Methylocaldum szegediense: one gene and its partner. The protein of the gene in region 1 binds, or shares a complex with, the protein of each later gene. Links are inferred from orthologs where the notes say so. Each region holds a gene or a part of one and is shown on either strand. Other genes may lie near its edges. The genes, in order: xseA and QEN43_RS19465.

Region 1 (10,583 bases):
CAGGATGCCAAGCGGGTTTATTACCTGTCGATGGAGTTTCTGATCGGCCGGAGCTTGGTAAACAGCCTGCTCAATATCGGATGTTACAACGAGTTCAAGCAAGTCTTGGAAGACGTCGGATTGAACTTGGACGAACTCGCCGAGGCCGAGGAAGAAGCCGCCTTGGGTAACGGTGGATTGGGCCGGCTCGCGGCATGTTACCTCGATTCTCTCGCCACGCTCCAGCTTCCGGGGTTCGGTTATGGAATACGTTACGAATTCGGTATGTTTTCGCAAAGCATAGAGGACGGCTATCAAGTCGAGCATCCGGATAACTGGCTGCGTTACGGAAATCCTTGGGAGTTTGCACGTCCAGATGTGCTGTATCGGGTGCAGTTCCGCGGACGTGTCGTCGAGTATCGAGAGAGCGACGGCGAAGTTAGGTATCGGTGGATCGACACTGAGGATGTGATGGCCATGGCCTACGACATCCCCGTTCCCGGGTATGGCGGGGAAACCGTCAATAACTTGCGGCTTTGGGCGGCAAAGGCGTCGCGCGATTTCGAGCTGAAATACTTCAACGAAGGCAATTACATCAAGGCCGTCGAACAAAAAACCCGGTCTGAGAACCTCTCCAAAGTGCTGTATCCGGACGACACCACGCAAATGGGGCGGCAGCTGAGGCTCAAGCAGGAATATTTTTTCGTCAGCGCGTCACTTCAGGATATTCTGAAGACATACTCCGCGGATCACCGTGGTTTCGCGGCGCTACCTCAGGAGGTGGCCGTCCAACTGAACGATACCCATCCCTCGATCGCCATTCCGGAATTGATGCGCATTCTGATGGACGAGTACCGGGTACCGTGGCACGAGGCTTGGAACATCACCGTTCAGACGTTTTCCTATACCAATCACACGCTGTTGCCAGAAGCCCTGGAAGTTTGGTCGGTGCGCCTGTTCGAAGAGTTGCTGCCCCGACACCTGCATATCATTTACGAAATCAATTATCGCTTTCTCAAAGAGGTCAGCGAGCGGTTTCCGGGGGACCTTGATCTGATCCGTCGCGTTTCGGTCGTGGACGAAGAGCACGGAAGCCGGCTCCGGATGTCTCATCTCGCCATCATTGGCAGCCACAAAGTCAACGGCGTGGCGGAATTGCATTCCCGGTTGATGAAAACAACCATATTTCGGGATTTCGATAGGATTTTTCCCGATCGGTTCGTCAACATCACCAACGGCATCACACCGCGGCGGTGGCTGAATCAAGCCAATCGCGATCTTGCCGCGCTGATTACAGAGTCCATCGGTTCCGGCTGGGTAACGGATTTGGAGCGGTTGAGGGAACTAGCGCCCTTGGCGGACGACGCGGCATTCCGCGAGCGATTTCGTGCGGTTAAACTTGCCAACAAAACCCGTCTCGCGGCACTTATCGATAAGCGCCTGGCTATTCGCATCGACCAGACCAGCCTGTTCGATGTACAGGTCAAACGCATACACGAATACAAGCGCCAACTGCTCAATGTCCTTCATGTCATCACCCGCTATAACCGGCTACGGTCCGGAAAATCGGGAGATATAGTGCCGCGAACGGTGATTTTCGGCGGTAAGGCCGCGCCGGGTTATCATGCGGCCAAGCTGATCATCAAGTTGATCAATGACGTGGCTAAAGCGATCGACCGGGATCCGGCAGTCGATGGCGTTCTGAAAGTTGTTTTCGTGCCTGACTACAATGTCTCCCGTGCCATGGAAATCATTCCGGCGGTGGAACTGTCCGAGCAGATTTCGACAGCAGGTATGGAAGCGTCGGGTACCGGCAACATGAAGATGGCCGTCAACGGAGCGATTACCATCGGCACTTTGGACGGCGCGAACATCGAGATTCGCGAACACGTGGGCGAAGAGAACATCTTCATTTTCGGGCATACTGCCGGGCAGCTCGAAGAACTGCGCCGCGACGGCTACGACCCGTGGCGGTACTACCGTTCGAACGACGAACTCAAGCTCGCGCTCGACATGATTGCGACAGGGTATTTTTCGCCGGACGAGCCCGACCGATTCAAGTCGTTGGTCGACTCTTTACTTCGAGATGGCGACAAATTCGCAGTGCTGGCCGACTATGGATCGTATGTCGCCTGTCAGGAAGAGGTGGATCGGCTATATCGCGATCCCGAGGCTTGGACTCGGAAGGCGATCTTGAATGTCGCTCACTGCGGTTGGTTCTCGAGCGATCGCGCCGTTCGGGAATACGCCGAACGAATCTGGGACATACCCACGTGCCGATGATGGGTAGAGCGGCATAAGGTCCCAACCTGGCAGACCATCCTCTTCTCCGGCACGATCTGCCCGCTTTCGGATGCGGCGGGATTAGGCAGGGGTCAGTCCTTCTTCGTTGGATTTTCCTGTGTGCTTGGCTTGGTGCGTACCCTCGTGTCGTCCCTGGAACGCCTTCTTCGCCGCTTCGGCTCCGTCACGTACCCCTTTCTCGATCACATTGTGCTCCGGCAGTAGGCTCGCGACCATCAAAGAGCCGAAAACTACGCTAAAGCTTAGAAAATAAACACCCGAATAAACACCTTTGTGGACTAAGCCGCCGAGGTCCGGAACGAATTCGGCAACAGCCGAGCGCGCGTGCGCGGCGCCTTCTTTGATAGCTTCGCGGAACCTGGCGCGAGGGACTTCTTCCCCTTGTTCAGCACCCATTTCCGCGACATGTTCCGGCTGTTCTTCGATCGGTTCCCCTACGCTTTCGGGCGCGGGTTTTTTCGCGGCATCTTCTCCGCGTTTTGAGGGTTGTCTTTTCGCCATGATTTTCTCCAAATTCGGACGAGGCATTGGAAGTATCGGTTGGCGCATGAACTCAATACTGATTTGAGTACAACGCGTTCACCGGTCTGTGTTCATCACAGACCAGCATTCTAAAGATTAGTTCGACCTTTTGGCCAGGGCAATTGAATGGCTTGGGAACGCTCAACCAGGCCGATCGTTGTGTAGGTGAGCGCCGCATAAGCGGCGCTCGTTGCGGTGGTCAGCGAAGGTGTCGAAACTGGCCTGGCCAGTCACGGTAATTGAACACCTGCCCGGTCTGTCGGATATGGGCGATCGAAGTGAGATCGATGTCGGCATATACCCATTGTGCTTGGTTGAGTTCGCCAATGGCGAGTATACCGTTGTCCGGATAGCCGTAATCTACCGGCGTGTAAACGGCGGCGGCGCCGATATTGACGTCCACTGCTTCCGACCACGGTGCTTGGCCCACCGTGGGCGACTGCACGACATAGCACTGGTTTTCCAGTGCGCGCGCCTGGCAGCCGATGCGGACACGGTAGTAGCCCGCGAGCGTATCGGTGCAGCTCGGCACCAGAATCAAATTCGCTCCCGCTTCGACTTGCTTGCGGGCGATCATCGGAAACTCGCTGTCGTAGCAGATATTGATGCCGATTCGCCCGAACTCGGTATCCACTGTCTTGATTTCGTCGCCGCCGGTAATCAGCCAGTGCTCGTTTTCGAAGCGGGTCATCTGGAGTTTGTCCTGGTGATCGGTCGTTCCATCCGGGCGGAATAGAAACGACCGATTCCGGTAGCTGCCGTTGGTTAGGCGAACGGGAAAGGAACCGGCCACAATATAAACGCCGTGCCGTTCGGCCATGTCGGAAAACAAGCTCACGAAATCCGGCAGCAGGGTTTGAATCTCGGCGAGTTGTTTCGACAGCGACCTATACACGTCCTCTGGAAACAGAGACGCGAGTTCCATGCTGAAATACTCGGGGAACAGGAGCATCTTGGCACCGTTACCCGCAGCTTCCTCGACCCAACGGGCGATTTTGCTCGAATAATCGTCCCAACTCTTGAGAAAACCGATGTCGTATTGCGCGGCTGCCAGACGGAACGGTCGAGATGACATCAGGCGTTTCCCTTCAAAGGTTTGAGCCAAAATACCATGGGTTTGGGCGACTCGGTTTCCTCATCCAGATCCTTCCAGGTGTAGGTCGTGGTCAGTTCCGGATGCTTGACATAGCCGAATTTGCTCCAGACCCGATCGAGCGGCACGTAATCCGCCGGACGGCGCGGGTGGTTCTCCGGACGTTGCACGCAGCAGAAGCTGCTCCAATCGAAGCGGCCGAGAGACCGTGCGTGGCCTTCTCGTTCTTCGAAGAACTTGGGATAAATCCCCCGGCCGCGATAGTCCTTCAGTAGCACGGATTCGCCGCAATAAAAAATTTTCTTGGGATCGTAACCGTGTTCCAGGAACGGCTTCTGAAACTCTTCGGTTTCATGTTCCATCGGGATACCGGTCGTTGCGCCCACCACTTTCTCGCCATCCAGTACCAGGACGATCACGCTTTCCGGTGATTGGGTGTAGGTCTTGAGATATTTTTCCTCGTACTCGTAACTTCCATCATAAAGATATGGAAAGTCGCGGAAGACTTCGATTCTAAGTCGCGCCAGGTCCGGCAGATAACGCTGCAGTTCGGGATCCTGGCCCGTGAAGCGCTTGATGGTGATCGAGTCGGTCATCGCCTTAGCCCTTTTCTACTTGGGCAATCCAATCCTGCAAATTGTAGTAATTGGTGATACGTGCCACCTTGCCGTCGCGGATTTCGAAGAAAGCGCCAGCGGGCAGCCGATACTTCTGGCCCTTGGCTGGCGGCAATCCCTCGTCGGTCTGGAGGTACTCGCCAAGAACCACAAATTCGGCAGCGGCCCGCTTGCCATCGTCGCTGGTCATGATGCACATATCCACCAGCTGTTCCTTGTAATTTCGGTTCATCCGATTCATGAACTCGCGAAAAGCCTCTTTGCCGATTTCCCGCTGTCCTTGATTGATGTCATGGATTACATCGTCGGTCAGTAGGCTTAGAAACGTATCCATGTCTCCCGCGTTGAAAGCGGCGTAGTACTTTTCGATCAGTGCTTGGCTCTCTTTGTTCATGGCAAGTTCCGAAGTAGGTTGATGTCGTTCCGGCTCAGTTCCGGATTCTTTCGAAAAAATGAGAACGTTTTAGTTTAATCGATCCCCATTCGAATATCGATGAACATTTGTCTAGCCGCACGCAAGGCTAACTTGGGCCGACCGATTGTAAGAAAAGGCTGACAGATTAATTTCCTCTTCGATGCTAAGGTTAGTGTCGCCTTTGTTCGGATAGTGGCCGGTAAGGGCGTCCGAATTTATGTTGAATGCCTATCGCGTAGGCCGTTCGTCCAGAGCCTTTCGACTTAGCTCAGGACGGGGCCGTCGACCCGCCTAAGGACACGCTTGTCGAAGGGCTGTCCGGTGTCGGGGCAAACGGTTCTGCGACCGATAAGAATCAGCGCAAGAGTCTGCATTTCCTCGAATATGGCGCGTGGCGGGCTGCGAAGCTTAAGTAAACGGATGTACACGACTCGAAAATGACAATTCACACAAGAGAATAGCCGTGCGAAATGTAGTTCTGTTCAACGCACCGGAGCATCGGTTTGTTCTTCTCCATGAAAGCGAGGCGGGCGACGAAGAAGGCATCCGCTCCAATCAATATCTCGTTCTCCACGAGGGGTGCGGCGTACTGCTGGATCCGGGTGTTTTCGGTGTGATGCCGGGGGTGCTGACGGAGTTGCTTCAGTATATCGAGCCGCGCGAGCTAAAAGCGATTGTTCTGTCTCACCAAGATCCTGACATCATGGGAGGACTTTCCACGTGGCTGGAACTTACCGGAGCGCCGGTATACGTGCCCCGCGTTTGGTTGCGATTCCTTCCTCATTATGGCATCCGGGATTTGAGCCGCTTCGTTCTGGTGCCGGATGAGGGATTGTCATGCGAGTTCTCACCGGGATTCCAGTTGAAACTGGCACCAGCCCATTTCCTCCACTCGGAGGGCCAGCTCAACGTTTATGATCCCATCGCGAAGATTCTATTTGCCGGCGATATTGGCGCAGCAACGCTGCCTGGGGGCTTGGAATACGAATTCGTAGACGATTTCGCCCGCCACCTACGGTATGTCGAAGGGTTTCACCAGCGCTACATGTGCTCGATTCGAGCCATCCGATGTTGGGTAGAAACGATCGCCGGTTTGGAGATCCACATGCTGACGCCACAGCATGGGCCAGTTTATCGGGGCCGTACCGTGCAGGACTTCATCGACTGGTTCTCCAACCTGAAGTGCGGTATCGATCTGATGGGCCCTGGAGGGCGCTTTGCCGACGGAGCGCCTTAATGAACTCGGTGGATAGAATTTACCACGATACCGCCAGTATCCAAGTCGGCAGCCCCCATCAGCTCAACGCCTTACGCAAACTGGTGGTAGAGCAGTTATCTGCATTGCTGGAAAGCCAGACTCGAACCCATCTATTCGACGCGACTATTCAAGCCATGGTCAGCCGCGTACATGCGAGCCTCATGGCGGATCTTCAGACTGACGCGGCGTGCCCTGGGAGCCATCTGCTGGATTATTGTCGGCGATTGGATCGCAACTTGAAGCTGCTGGCGGACGAACGCCAGCGGCAATGGCGCCGGAACGGAGAGCATATCCAGGAGCTGCTCACGGAATTCAATCAAACAATGGATATCCTATCTTCGACGCTGGTGGAAACTGATCTGCTCGAGCGCCAAAGCCGGATACTGGAACAAATCATTTTCTCCCCTGAGCGGGTGACTCACTGGGAAGAGTTTGTTCGAGAGATCCTTTCGAGCTTCTGCGATATTTTTCGCTTCGATTTCTTTTATATCGCTTTTCTCGAAAATCACGGTTTATCACTGTTCTTCTATTATTCCGGTGCCTGTTCCGAACGAATCAAATGTTCGGTCAAGGAGCGATTAATCGCCGAAACCATCGAGAAACTCGGGTTGCCGCCAGATGTCGCGGTCGAGGTCGAGGAATATCAAACCGGTGGCGCCGCAAGGCTGACCGATGTTAACGACATTCGGACTCTGACCGTCACGCTGCCCGATTACGCGCCGCAGCTTGCCGGACTGCTCGGAGTCGTTTACGCGTCGCCAACACCACTCGGCGCTCAGGAACTCAGCATGATCCGGTCTCTACTGTCGGTCATGGTTATGGTGGTCGGATCGAGCCGGTTGTTGGGCCATACCTTAGACGAGCTGGAATACTATGCTACACACGACCCGCTCACTGGCCTTTGCAACCGACGGCGCTTTACCGAAGCGCTGGACTACGAAATCGATCGCTCGGCGCGGCATGGACACGAATTTTCGATTTTGTTGCTCGACTTGGACGATTTCAAGAATATCAACGATTCATTCGGTCATCCGGTCGGCGACATGGCGCTGGCCCAAATCGGCGAATGCCTAAACGACCATTTACGTAAAGGAGATATCGCGTTCCGCATCGGTGGCGACGAATTTGCGGTGATTCTGCCGGAAACACCTCCAGCAGGGGCTTTCAGGGTGGCAGAGGTACTACGGGATAGGCTGCGCGGAATGCGGTTGGCAAGCCCGGACGGGCGCCAGTTCTTTATAACCGCGTCGATCGGTGTGGTCAGTTACCCGAGGGATGGGAACGATGCGGCAGATTTGGTTGCCGGTGTTGACCTCGTCCTCTACCATGCCAAAAGGATGGGCAAAGACGAAGTGTCCACGCTCGAGTCGGTGAACAATTCGCCAAAGCAGAGCCGCAATAGCCGGGTCTATGCGGAAGAGCTTAGGCTGGCCTTAAGAGAGGGTCGCATCGTCCCTTACTATCAACCGATCGTCGACAGTAGAACCGGAGGACTATTTGCGTACGAAGCGGTCGCGCGGCTCATCGAGCCGGGACGGGAAGCCGTATCGGCCGAAGTGTTCATCAATACGATAGAAAAATACGGCCTGGCCGGAGAATTGGACAAGTCTATTCTGACCGCCGCGTTTTCCGCCGCGCGTCAGATGATCAGAGCGGACGGTTCGACACCTCGCCTATTCATCAATTTGTCGGCCGAGGAGATGCGGGACCGCGGCATTCTCGGCTTTGCAAAGGATTTATGCGATCGACTCGAGTTCCCGCCGGATCGAGTCGTTTTCGAGATCGTGGAGCGTGAGGCGATCGGGTACCTGGCTCATATGCGCAAGTTCCTCGCCAAGTTTCGGCGTATAGGCTTTTCCTTCGCCCTTGACGATTTTGGGAGCGGATACAACTCTTTCCATTATTTGCGGGAATTGCACTTCGAGTATGTCAAGATCGACGGCGAGTTCGTGCGCAATATCATGAACTCCCGTATTGACCGAGCATTGGTGAGCAATCTCGCTAGCCTTTGCCGTGATCTCGGCACCAAGACCATCGCAGAGTTCGTCGAGTCCGAACAAACTTTAACGACTCTTCAGGACATGGGGATAGATTACGTCCAAGGGTTCCATATCGGGATGCCGATGCCGGAGTCGGCGCTGAAGCTTGTCGTATAAAGCGGACGCGGCTGTCGTCCCATTAGCGTTTGTGTGTCTCCTCGATGCGGCTGATCAGAATGCCGTCAGCAATTCGGGTTTCCATTCTTTCATTCGCCTGGATGTCATGAACGGAGCGGATGATTTTCCCAGTATCCGATCTGGAGGCGACAGCGTAACCTCGGGTCAGCGTTGCCAGAGGGCTCACGGCCTGAAGGTGCTCGGCTAGCCCGGAGACATGCTGCACCTGCTTTTCGAGTACCCGCTGAATCGCGCGAAAAAGTCGTTGACAAACCTGGCTTCGTCTCATCTCCAACATCCGTAGGCGCTGTTGGGGCTGGTGTCTGGCCAAGATCGCCAGCTGGGTCCGGAGTTGTACGTCTCTTTTCGATATGGCGTTTCTTATCGCATGTCCGAGTCGGAGTTCCAATTGGTCCAGTCGCTGGTTCTGGGTTTGCAGCCGCCGGCTAGGGTGCTCTTGGCGTAAGCGCTTGCCGAGAACCCGTAGCGTTTCCCTGTGGCGTTCGAGTATTGCTTTCATGCGCTGACATATCTGTTGGTCAAGCCGCTGGAAGCGAGCCAATAACACGGCGCTGTCGGGCGCCACCGCTTCGGCAGCGGCCGATGGCGTCGGCGCACGTAGATCGGCCACAAAATCGGCTATGGTGCTATCGATTTCGTGTCCGATTCCTGTTACGACGGGTGTTTCGCATTTAAAGATGGCGCGCGCCACGATTTCCTCATTGAACGCCCACAAATCCTCAAGAGAGCCGCCGCCGCGAGCCACGATGAGAACATCGCAAAGCTTGAGCCGGTCGGCCGTCGCAAGAGCGTTTACGATCTCCTGTTTCGCTTCGGTGCCCTGTACCTTGACGGGAAAAACAATGACCGGAGCCGTTGGGTAGCGGCGTTTTAACACTGTGAGAACGTCGTGGACGGCTGCCCCCGTTGGCGACGTGATTAGGCCGATACACCGCGGCAGTTCGGGAATGGGTTTCTTGTGACGAGCATCGAACAGCCCTTCGGCGGCTAAACGCTGCTTCAAGGCCTCGAAGGCGCGCAGCAGCAGGCCGTCGCCAGTCTCCTCCATATATTCGACGATCAGCTGAAAATCACCGCGCGGCTCGTAAAGACTGACTTGCGCCTTGATCAATACGTGGTCGCCGTTCTCAGGTTTGAAGTCGAGGAGCTGGCTTTGTCCGCGAAACATCGCACAACGAACCTGCGCTTCGGCATCTTTCAGGCTGAAATAAAGGTGCCCGGACGAAGGTATCGAGAGATTGGAAATTTCGCCTTCAATCCAGATGGTGCCGAAGCAGTCATTGAGCAAAAAGCGGGCCTCGCGGTTCAGACGAGAGACGGTGTAAACCGTTTCCGGGCGGGAGGCGGGCGTGGCGGACACGGTCATAGGGATGCGATCGCGACTCAGAACTTCATTAGCCGCTATTCCACACCACGCTTGAAGCGGTGAATAAGACGGCGCTCTTTCTTGTTTGGCTTAGCTTCGGGTTGGAAACCAAAGGATCGTTCTTCACGTCGTCTGGCGACCTCCGCTTGTCGTCGCGCGATGCTTTCCGGTGTCTCTTCATAGAGCAACGCGGCTTCCGGGGCCGGCCGACGCTGGGCCGACAAGGCGCGTACGGTGATGTCCCACACATATTGATCCTTAGAGATTCTGAGCTTTGCGCCTACACCGATTTCCTTTCCTGGCTTGACGCGTTGCCCGTTCAGATGAACTTTGCCCCCGTTGATGGCATCTATTGCTAACTGGCGGGTCTTAAAAAACCGGGCGGCCCACAGCCATTTGTCCAAGCGCATCCGCTCTTCGGCTGCCGGCCGGTTCTCACCATCACGAGCGCGCGCCATAAAACTTATGAAGCGGTAGGCGTTTCCACCGTTAACCCGGACTCCTGCCAGAGCTTGTATCCCCCGGCAAGGCTAACGGCCTTCTCGTAGCCCAGTTTCTTAAGCGTTTCGGTTGCCAGCGCCGAGCGGCCGCCGGTCTGACAATAGACCAAGATGTCGGCGTCGCGGCGATTTTGAAACGCCGGATGACTATCAATTTTGAACTCCAGCACGCCGCGTGGAATATTGATCGCGCCCGGCAATGCGCCGAGTACGTATTCCTCCGGTTCCCGAACGTCAAGGACTAAAACTTTGCCGATAAGGGTTTTAGCTTCGTCAGGATTGACTTCTACGATGTGCCGCTTCGCCTCGGCGACAAGATCCATAGCAGTTAAAGGCATGAAAATACTCCTCT
Region 2 (10,496 bases), 4.0 Mb from region 1 along the record:
CGGCGTTTACGGGAGAAAGTTACTATATTCAAGGCGCATATCGCATCACCGACGAAGTTGAGGTGATGGTTCGTTATGATGTGCTTTATCAAAATGTAAACGATCGTTACGGCGAAAGGTTCGAACAGCGAACCGGCAGGCCTGGCTTCAACCGCTTTGCCAAGGATTGGACGGTCGGTTTGCGTTGGGACATTACCCCAAGCTGGATGGTTAGGGCGGAGTATCACCGCGTACACGGCACCGGTTGGCTTGCGGACACGGAGAATCCGGATCCACAGAAACTCGACCCCGACTGGGATTTGTTCGCGCTGGAACTTTCCTTTCGGTTCTAGCGGTACAATTCAAGGTAGAGCAAGGCCGTCAATATCCGTTTGACGTGAATTCCAGACCTGCCGGCACGTCAGTGAGCCGTTCCACTCGAGTACCTATCGTTCCATCGGCGTAAAGCTCAATCCAGCGATAGCCCGGAGCAGCTATGTCGAGGGCAAAGTTCGGACTGAAAGGTTTGAACTGAAAGCAAGTTGAAGGGGTGGCGAGCAAACGTAGCCGCCCAAACACCTTGTCGATCTCTTGATGAACATGCCCAAATACCACGGCCCGCGCGTGTGGGTATTTCTGTGTTATCGCCAAAAACTCGCTGGCGTTTTCCAGGACCATGGTGTCCATCCATCGACTCCCACTGGGAATGACATGATGATGAAGCGCGATAAGGGTATAACGGTCGGGATGGTTTCTTAGTGACTGTTCGAGAAGACCGAGCTGCTCATCCGACAGCCGCCCACTCGCCTTACCGCTGATCGTGCTGTCCAGGCAGACGATTTGCCATGGATCGAGCATGATTCGATGTTGAACGTGAACGTTTTCACTCGGTAGGAGCTCGGACATGAGCCGAGGATCGTCATGATTGCCCGGAAGACAGTAACAAGGGATGCCTAAGGCAGATAACCGTTGTTTGAGTCGTTCATAACTTGAATGACAAGGGTCTTGAACCAGATCGCCCGTCAATAGCGCCAAGTCCGGTTTCCAGGGGGCATGCCCGGCGTGTTCAAGTACTGCAGCAAAGCTTTGCTCGGTATCTACACCAAGCAGTGTTTGCCCTGGTTCGGCGAGGAAGTGAAAATCGGTGATATGAAGGATATGGGTAACCGCGGCTTTTCCAATCGTTCGCGCATCCTTACTGTTGTTGTATCCTGAGCCGTTCATTTGAGTCGTGGTTTTTAGGGCAGGCCGCTCGTGTGGATACGCGTACCGGGTCTGCTCCTAACCGTAAAGTCACGGTTTTTGCGGTCGAAGAAACAGCCCGATATACCAAGGTATCCACTCACTCGAGGAATGCCAAGGTTGCTATGCGATTAGCGATCAATAATGTAAGAGCGAATGGACAGGGTATCGTTCCAATTTTTTGCGTCCCTGTAGTTCGTCGAGTTCCACGACAAAAGCACAGCCGACGATTTCCGCCCCCAAAGCTTCAACCAGTTCGCAACTAGCTTTGGCTGTGCCGCCGGTTGCTAATAGATCATCAATCAAGAGGACTCTGTCTCCGGAATTCAAGGCGTCGATATGGACCTCAAGAGCGGCCGAGCCGTATTCAAGGTCATAGCTGATGGTTTGCACGTCATAAGGGAGTTTGCCGGGTTTTCGAAGCGGGACGAATCCTACACCCAATTCCCAGGCAACCAGAGATCCAAAAATGAACCCGCGCGCTTCCATGCCGGCAACGGCCGTGATATCTCGGCCAATGTAGGGATGGAGCAGGTGGTGCACGGCCAATCTCAACGCGGCCGGGTCTTTGACGAGAGGCGTAATGTCTTTGAAGAGAATTCCAGGCTTTGGAAAATCCGGAATATCCCGAATGGCCGCTCTAAGCCTCTCCATATCAAAGCCCCCGCGTAGCGACCGTAACACGGGGGGCGGCTGGTTTTAGCGCATTGAGGCTCTCCGCATAGCGCTCGATGGCGCTAGCGATGCCATCGGCATCCAGGCCGCAAAGGGCCAGCAATTCTTCCCGAGTGCCCTGACCGAGAAAACGGTCCGGCAAACCAAGGTTGAGTACGGGAACATAGCACTGGCGTGCTTGGAGAAGCTCGTTGACGCCACTGCCGGCTCCACCGGCGATGACGTTGTCTTCGACCGTCACGAACATTTCATGGGTTTTTGCTAGTTCGAAAATCAGTGCTTCGTCCAGCGGTTTTACGAAGCGCATATTGACCACGGTAGCGTCGATTTTTTCGCCTGCTTCGACCGAAGGGGCGAGCAAAGTGCCGAAAGCGAGTATCGCAATTCTTTTTCCCCGGCGTCGGATTTCGCCTTTGCCAATAGGAAGTGCAGTCATCTCGGCAACAACCGGAACGCCCGGGCCTTTACCTCGGGGGTAGCGGACGCTGGCGGGGCCGTTATGCTGAAAACCGGTGAAAAGCATCTGCCGGCACTCGTTTTCGTCTGCCGGTGCCATGATCACCATGTTCGGAATGCAGCGCATGAAGCTTAGGTCGAAACTGCCGGCATGCGTCGGTCCGTCGGGTCCAACTAACCCGGCACGATCGATCGCGAAGAGTACCGGCAAATTCTGAAGCGCCACGTCATGGATGAGCTGGTCGTAGGCGCGCTGCAGGAAAGTCGAATAGATCGCGACCACCGGCTTGTAGCCTTCGCAAGCCTGCCCTGCGGCCAAGGTTACCGCGTGTTGCTCGGCGATGCCGACATCAAAGTAGCGGTCCGGAAAGCGCTCAGAAAATTCCACGAGTCCGGAGCCTTCGCGCATTGCGGGCGTGATACCGAGCAGGCGATGGTCCTTTTCCGCCATGTCGCATAGCCATTGTCCGAAGACCTCGGTGAAGGTCGGGCTCCCCGGTTTCGATTTCGGCAAATGATCCTTGCTGAGATCGAAAGACGAAACGCCGTGATAAGCGACCGGATCTTTCTCCGCAGGCAAATAGCCCTTGCCTTTCTTGGTGACCACGTGCAGGAATCGGGGGCCCGGCAAATCCCGGAGATTCCGCAGGGTCGTAATCAGAGTATCCAGATTGTGGCCGTCGACCGGTCCGATATAGTTGAAACCCAATTCCTCGAACAAGGTCCCTGGAGCGACCATGCCTTTGACATGCTCTTCGGCACGACGGGCGAGTTCCCACACGCTGGGCATGCTTCGCATCAGGATATGCTTGCTGCCCTGTCGCACGGTTGAGTAGAACTTGCTGGAGAGGATTCGCGCCAGATAATTGTTAAGCGCTCCAACATTGGGCGAAATCGACATCTCGTTGTCGTTGAGTACGACAAGTAAATTGGCATCGAGGGCGCCTGCATGGTTTAGCGCTTCGAACGCCATACCGCCGGTTAGGCCGCCGTCACCGATGATAGCGACAGCGTGAGTGTTGCGCCCTTCAAGCGATGCGACGATGGCCATTCCGAGCGCGGCACTGATCGATGTGCTCGAGTGGCCGACGCCGAAGCAGTCATAAGGGCTCTCCTCCCGATTCGGAAACGCAGAAAGTCCGTTTTTCTTGCGAATGGACGGCAATCTATCGCGGCGCCCTGTCAGGATTTTGTGAGGATAAGCCTGATGGCCCACATCCCAAACCAGCTTGTCTTCAGGTGTATCGAAGACATAGTGCAGGGCGATCGTGAGTTCAACCGCACCCAATCCGGCTGCCAAATGGCCGCCCGACTGACTTACGCTGTCCAACAAGAACGCACGCAACTCGCTGGCGAGCTGAGGCAGTTGATCTTCGGATAAGGCGCGTAAGTCCGCGGGGCTGCCGACGGTTTGTAGGAGAGGGTATTGGTTCGCTTTAATCATTGATGTTGTGAGGCTCCAAACCAGGCTTATTCGCGGGTGAAAGATGATCCTGAATTAGGCGTCAACCGGCCCATTATGAAACTGGGAGTATTCGCTTTCAAGGATAGTTTGTTCTTCGGATACCGTTTCAAGGTAGCGCTATCACTCTTGCCGTTAGGGTTCAGGCACGCCGTTCGATGATGAACCGCGACAGCGCTCGGAGAATGTCTGCTTCGGCACCGAGGCCGGAAAGCGTGTCAACAGCCTCTTCGTGAAGTTCTCGCGCCTTTTGTTTGGCACCCGCCAGCCCTAAGAGCGCCGGATAATTCGGCTTGTTATTGTCCCGATCCTTGCCTTGGGTCTTACCTAAGGTCTGGGTATCGCTTTCCTCGTCGAGTACATCATCCTGGATTTGGAACGCGAGACCTATGCATTTGGCGTAATGGTCCAGCTTGTCGGCGATGCTGCTGTCGAGCGACGGATGGGCCAAGGTCGCCAGGTTGACGCTGGCGCGAATGAGGGCACCCGTCTTTCGGATATGCATGTTTTCCAGACTAGGAAGATCCAGCGTTTTCCCAACTGATTCGAGGTCTATCGCCTGACCCCCGACCATGCCCAGGGACCCGCTCGCCTTTGCTAAGGTCTCGACCATCGCGAGCCGACTGCTGGCGGGCACGGCAATTGACGAGTCATGGGCGAGGACATGAAAGGCCAGGGCTTGCAGTGCGTCGCCGGCGAGAATAGCTGTTGCTTCGTCGAACGCAATATGGCAGGTAGGCTTGCCGCGGCGTAGGTCGTCGTTGTCCATTGCCGGCAAATCGTCGTGTATCAACGAATAAACGTGTATGAATTCCACCGCGCAGGCGGGGCCGTCGAGACATTCCCATGGAACGCCGACGGCTTGCCCGGCGGCATAGGTCAACAATGGACGCAGCCTTTTTCCGCCTCCCAACACTGAGTAGCGCATGGCTTGATGTAGGCGTTCGGGCATGCGGTCAGCTGCCGGCAATCTGAGATCGAGGGCCGCCTCTGCCCGCGCTTGGCAGATCTGCATAAAACGATTCAAGTCGGTTTCAAGATTCATCGGTAAAAGGCTTTAACGTGGGTTCTCCATTTTCTTCCAGCAAAATCTGGACCTTTTGTTCTGCTTCTTTCAAGGCTTTTTGGCAGAAACGGGTCAATTGAATCCCGCGTTCGAACAGTTTAAGCGACTCCTCCAGAGGAAGATTGCCTTGTTCCATACGTTCGACCAGTTGTTCCAGTTCGGCCAGAGATTCTTCAAAATTCGGGTTCTTTTTGGCCATATCCCCATGTCCGACGAAAAATTCCGACCCTTTGAGCAAGCAAGAACGCCGATTATCTCAGAAGTTGGAACTTGATAAAAATTGTCGGGTTTTCCTACCGTCCCTAAGTGCTACACGTCGCGAGGTGACAACAGCGTCAGAAAGGGGGCTGTTGTCTTAAATCCGGTGTGCTTACACGCTGATTGGTGTGTCATTCAGCCCGCCCCATTCGGTCCAAGACCCATCGTAGACGGCCGCAGACTCGCAACCGAGGCAATACAGGCCGAGCGCGAGCACCGATGCGGTCACACCTGTTCCGCAGGTAGTAACGACCGGTTTCTCGAGGTCGATACCGGTATTCTCGAACTCGTTTCGAATTTCGGAAGCGGGCTTCAGGCGTTGTGTGGTTTCGTCTATGAGTTTCTTGAAAAAGAGATTCTTGCTTCCAGGAATATGGCCCGAGCGAATGCCAGGGCGAGGTTCGGGCTCTGTTCCGGCAAACCGCCCGGGTGAGCGGGCGTCGATGATCTGGGTCACGACGTCCCCGACGAGCACCTTCATTTCCTCGAGATTCCGCACCAGGTTCGGCCTGAAGGAAGCCTTGAAAAAGCGGGGTTCGGCGGTCACCGCGCTTGCATCGAGCGGTAGTCCCTTGGATTTCCAGTATTGAAGTCCACCATCCAACACCGACACGCGGTCATGACCGAACACTCGGAACGTCCACCATACGCGGGCCGACGCCATGAAGCTGTTGTTGTCATAAACGACGACATGGGTCTGATTATCAATACCCAACTGACCGACGCAGGCGGCAAAGAACTCGGGGGAGGGGAGCATGTGCGGTAGAGGATTGTCGCGATCAGCTATGGCGTCGATGTCGAAGAATCGAGCTCCCGGAATATGGGCGGAGCCATATTCTTGTTGTGCGTTGCGTGCCTGGTTCGGCAGGAAGAAGGTGGCATCCAATATGACGATGTCCGCGGAATGAAGGCGTTTGGCGAGCCATTCCGCATCGATCAGCGGCGAGTGCAGATCTTGTTCCATGATGGAGTCCCTTATGAAGCTATGAAGCGAGCAGGTTGACGAGGATCTGCTCGTAAACCGCGGAGAGCTTGTCGATATCCTCGATCGATACGTGTTCGTTGACTTTGTGGATACTGCCGTTAATAGGGCCAAGTTCTACCACTTGGGCCCCAGTCGGAGCAATGAAGCGGCCGTCCGAGGTGCCGCCTCCCGTGTCCATTCTGGCGCGTCGCTTCAGAACGATTTCGAGCGCTCTTTGAACGGCGTCGATGAGTTCCGGTTTGGTCGTCAGGAAGGGCGCGCCCGACAACCGCCAGTTCAGCTCATACCGCAAGCCGTGTTTGTCCAAGATGGCGTGAACACGTTGCTTTATCCGATCTTCGGTTAGCGCCGTCGAAAAGCGGAAGTTAAACATGACCTCGAGTCGTCCCGGAATCACGTTTTCGGCGCCGGTGCCGGCCTGGATATTGGATATTTGGAAACTGGTGGGCGGAAAGTATTCGTTGCCCTGGTCCCAGACCTCGTGGGTCAATTCCGAAAGTACAGGCGCAAAACGGTGGATCGGATTTTCCGCTTTGTCCGGATAGGCGACATGGCCCTGCACGCCGAATACGCGCAGGACGCCGGACAGCGATCCGCGCCGTCCGATGCGGATCACGTCCCCGAGTGTAGCGAAGCTGGAGGGTTCACCGATGAGACACCAGTCGATTTTTTCGTCACGCTCTTGCAGGGTCTCGACGACTTTGACCACGCCGTTCGTCGCTGCGCCTTCCTCGTCGCTGGTAAGCAGCAAGGCAATCGATCCTTTGTGATCGGGGTAGCGGCTTACGAATCGTGTCAACGCCGTGGTCATGGCGGCGATGCCGCTCTTCATATCCGCCGCCCCTCTTCCGTATAGCTGGCCATCGCGGATCTCGGGCTCGAACGGAGGCGATAGCCAATCTTCCAAAGGACCGGCAGGCACGACGTCGGTATGACCTAGGAACACGAGCAAAGGTCCAGATCTGCCCCGCCTCGACCAGATGTTTCTCGTGTCGTCGAAATTCAACCATTCGGTCTTGAAACCGAAGGGCTCCAGTTTGGCTGCGATCAGGTCCATGCAACCGGCATCGTCAGGCGTAACCGAAGGACGCCGAATCAGTTCGATCGCCAAATCCAAAGTCTGGCTCATAGCGCCTTCTCGTACAGCGCCGGCGAAAAACCGCTGAACATGTTGTTTCCCACCTTCAACACTGGCCGTTTGATCAGTGTGGGGAATTGAAGCATCAACTGCAGTGCCTTGTCTCGAGTCAGATGCGCCCGGTCTTCATCGGAGAGTTCGCGCCAGGTTGTGCTTCGGCGGTTGAGAAGGTGCTCCCAACCCACAGCGTGTTCGAGGTCCTCGAGAATCGAGCGCTCCAGGCCATCCTCCCGAAAATCGTGGAACTGGTAGCTCACGCCGCGTGTATCGAGCCAGGCGCGGGCTTTCTTGCAGGTGTCGCAGTTCCGGATGCCAAAGAGGACAATTTCGGGGTGGCTCACAACTCGAGATCCTCGATAATGGAGATACGGGGTTCTTTACGTCCGTCGGGTTCGGGCAGATACAAGGGATCTTTGCGGACAGACGATGCAATAGTTTGTTTGATCTCGTTCGTATCGTAGAACGGTCCGGCTTCTATGCGCACCAAGGGTAATCCCGCAGCGTCACAAATCGGTCTCAAAGGATCTTCAGGTGCTCTCGACCGCCTTGCTGATACGGCGTGTTCATAAAGTTCCAATGCGCACACGATGGACAGATCGGCTTTGGAGCAAAGGATGAAATCGAAGCATCGGTCGGCGACTTGCTCGAACGTTTTCCGCGCGCCGCGGTTTGTTTCGTCCTCACGCGGCGATATGAGTTCGATGACGGGAATCTTGCCGAAAATCTCATAATCGTCGCCAACGGCCTGCTTGAGTGCGAAATAAAAACCCCTTTCCTCTGCCGAGAACAGAAAGTCCTCCCTGCGGAAGCCGGATCTCCTCGTCTTTTCGGCGGATTTCGACGAGCCTCTTGTGAGCAACAGCAAGGTAGCAAGAGTGGCGATTCCGACAAGAATCAACCAATTCATTTATTTTCTCCAAGAACCACGTTGCCTGAACAGCCAATCTCGTCAGAAATGCGCCGCGCACCAAGCCGTCGAGAAAAGCAACAAACGCGGAGAAAGGGCAGCTCGGCTCGAGCATTAACCGGGGGGCTGGCTCAGACGACGATTGCTTAGTGTGCCGCGCATTATACCGAAAGCGGCTGTGTGGTGTGACAGGTCCTTGAAATTACGGTAATCCAACCGGACGCCTTAGTGCCGATCGGGGCGGAAACCGAGAAGCGGGTCCGCATGCCTAATCCCGGCCCGCGACGGCCGGGATTTCGACGGGCCGGAATGGATAAGCGGAAAATGCGGAGATTCAAGCTTGAGTCGAATTTGTGCGAGAGGCCGATGGCATCAATCGTCATCTAAGATGAACATATTGTCGTGGCGGCCCGAGTATTTTTCGATGCTGCCTTCTTCGCCCAGCTTGATCATCAGCCGCACTTCGTTTTTCGAATCTGCGGCGTGTAAGGCGTCCTCGTAGGTGATCTTCCCAGCTTTATAAAGATCGTACAAAGCTTGATCGAAGGTCTGCATACCCTGTTCGCGCGAGTGTTTCATAAGCTCCTTCAGCTTATGGATCTCGCCTTTACGGATGAGGTCGGAGGCGAGCGGGGTGTTGAGGAGAATTTCCACTGCCGGATAGCGGCCTTTGCCGTCGGCTCGGCGAATGAGCTGTTGCGCGATGATGGCTCGAAGATTCAAGGAAAGATCCATGAACAGCTGCCGGTGCATGTCCTCGGGAAAAAAGTGAAGAATGCGATCCAGTGCCTGGTTAGCATTGTTGGCGTGCAAGGTACTAAGGCAAAGATGGCCGGTCTCGGCAAAGGTGATCGCATGCTGCATCGTTTCGCGGGTTCGGATTTCCCCGATCAGAATGACGTCCGGCGCCTGCCGCAAGGTGTTTTTGAGCGCCACTTCGTACGATTCTGTATCAATGCCGACTTCGCGCTGGGTGATGATGCAACCCGCATGCGGGTGAACGTATTCCAGAGGGTCTTCGATCGAGATGATATGGCCGCTCGAATGCTCGTTGCGGTATTTGATCATGGCGGCCAGGGACGTGGATTTTCCCGTGCCGGTCGCGCCGACGAACAGGATCAGACCGCGTTTGGTCATCGCCAATTCATTCAGGATGGGGGGCAGATTGAGCTCTTCAACCGTCGGAATGTTCGTCTCGATCCGCCGCAGGACCATTCCGGGAGTGTCTCTTTGGATGAAAGCGCTGACACGGAATCGCCCCAACCCGGACGATGAAATGGCGAAATTGCACTCCTTAGTGTTCTCGAACTCGTCGCGCTGGCGCTGATTCATCACCCCAAGGACGATTTGCCGCGCCTGATCCTTCGTCAGCTTGGTATTTGAAATCGGTTGAATGACGCCGTCGATCTTCAGGCAAGGTTCTTTGTTGGTGATGATGAAAAGGTCTGACGCTTTTTTTTGCGTCATCAGCATGAGTAAGGATTCGAAATCCACGAGCCTGTTCCCCAGCTTCAGAATGCCGCTTTGTTAACCGCCTTGGCGCGCGCGGTAGCGCGTGCAACGACGCCTTTCTCGACCAATTCTTGCAAGTGCTGGTCGAGGGTTTGCATCCCGTCCTTGCGTCCGGTTTGTATGGCCGAATACATCTGTGCGACCTTGTCTTCGCGTATGAGATTGCGAATCGCCGGAGTGCCCACCATGATTTCCCAGGCCGCCGTGCGTCCGCCGCCGTTTTTCTTGAGCAGAGTTTGGGCGATCACGGCCTGCAAGGACTCGGACAGCATCGACCGAATAACGCCTTTTTCCGCGGCGGGGAATACATCAATGATGCGGTCTATGGTTTTGGCTGCTGAGTTGGTGTGCAGGGTGCCGAAAACGAGGTGACCGGTTTCCGCGGCGGTCAGCGCCAGACGAATGGTTTCCAGATCGCGCATTTCCCCGACCAGAATCACATCGGGGTCTTCGCGTAGAGCCGAGCGCAAGGCTTCGTTGAACCCCAAGGTATCCCGGTGAACTTCTCGTTGGTTGATCAGCGATTTCTTGCTGGTGTGCACGAACTCGATGGGGTCTTCGATCGTCAAGATATGGGAGTATTGATTCGAATTGATATGGTCGATCATCGCGGCGAGAGTCGTCGATTTGCCTGAGCCCGTGGGCCCGGTGACCAAGATCAGGCCGCGAGGATGCGTGGTGACCTCCTGGAAAAATTTTGGGCAACCCAATTCCTCCAATGTCAAAACCTTGGACGGAATGGTTCGAAAAACCGCCGCCGCGCCCCGGTCCTGATTGAACGCGTTGACGCGAAAGCGCGCGACTCCAGGGAGCTCG

The links.
Region 2: the proteins of xseA (region 1) and QEN43_RS19465 are in contact, whole or in part, in a cryo-EM structure (PDB 8TXR), measured with the Escherichia coli proteins. The link is inferred for Methylocaldum szegediense from one-to-one orthologs.

The regions. Positions count from the first base shown.
Region 1 is NZ_OX458333.1:442,846-453,428, forward strand. The notes cover bases 7,550-10,367. They hold xseA (exodeoxyribonuclease VII large subunit), read right to left. Parts: upstream 9,732-10,367; coding sequence 8,367-9,731; downstream 7,550-8,366. Other genes in these bases: QEN43_RS01950 (putative bifunctional diguanylate cyclase/phosphodiesterase), read left to right, coding at 7,550-8,344; QEN43_RS01960 (RNA-binding S4 domain-containing protein), read right to left, coding at 9,767-10,141; QEN43_RS01965 (rhodanese-like domain-containing protein), read right to left, coding at 10,195-10,367. In the rest of the region: QEN43_RS01920 (glycogen/starch/alpha-glucan phosphorylase), read left to right, coding at 1-2,262; QEN43_RS01925 (hypothetical protein), read right to left, coding at 2,344-2,784; QEN43_RS01930 (carbon-nitrogen hydrolase family protein), read right to left, coding at 3,005-3,880; QEN43_RS01935 (hypothetical protein), read right to left, coding at 3,880-4,494; QEN43_RS01940 (ketosteroid isomerase-related protein), read right to left, coding at 4,499-4,909; QEN43_RS01945 (oxygen-binding di-iron domain-containing protein), read left to right, coding at 5,394-6,167; more of QEN43_RS01950, read left to right, coding at 6,167-7,549; more of QEN43_RS01965, read right to left, coding at 10,368-10,569. UniProt on the Escherichia coli protein: Bidirectionally degrades single-stranded DNA into large acid-insoluble oligonucleotides, which are then degraded further into small acid-soluble oligonucleotides.
Region 2 is NZ_OX458333.1:4,439,221-4,449,716, forward strand. What follows is about bases 3,465-6,195. They hold QEN43_RS19465 (exodeoxyribonuclease VII small subunit), read right to left. Parts: upstream 5,080-6,195; coding sequence 4,849-5,079; downstream 3,465-4,848. Other genes in these bases: dxs (1-deoxy-D-xylulose-5-phosphate synthase), read right to left, coding at 3,465-3,796; ispA ((2E,6E)-farnesyl diphosphate synthase), read right to left, coding at 3,957-4,859; sseA (3-mercaptopyruvate sulfurtransferase), read right to left, coding at 5,251-6,102; dapE (succinyl-diaminopimelate desuccinylase), read right to left, coding at 6,122-6,195. In the rest of the region: QEN43_RS19440 (TonB-dependent receptor), read left to right, coding at 1-332; cpdA (3',5'-cyclic-AMP phosphodiesterase), read right to left, coding at 361-1,203; QEN43_RS19450 (adenine phosphoribosyltransferase), read right to left, coding at 1,360-1,875; more of dxs, read right to left, coding at 1,877-3,464; more of dapE, read right to left, coding at 6,196-7,252; QEN43_RS19480 (ArsC family reductase), read right to left, coding at 7,249-7,602; QEN43_RS19485 (DUF2726 domain-containing protein), read right to left, coding at 7,599-8,168; QEN43_RS19490 (PilT/PilU family type 4a pilus ATPase), read right to left, coding at 8,541-9,662; QEN43_RS19495 (type IV pilus twitching motility protein PilT), read right to left, coding at 9,680-10,496. UniProt on the Escherichia coli protein: Bidirectionally degrades single-stranded DNA into large acid-insoluble oligonucleotides, which are then degraded further into small acid-soluble oligonucleotides.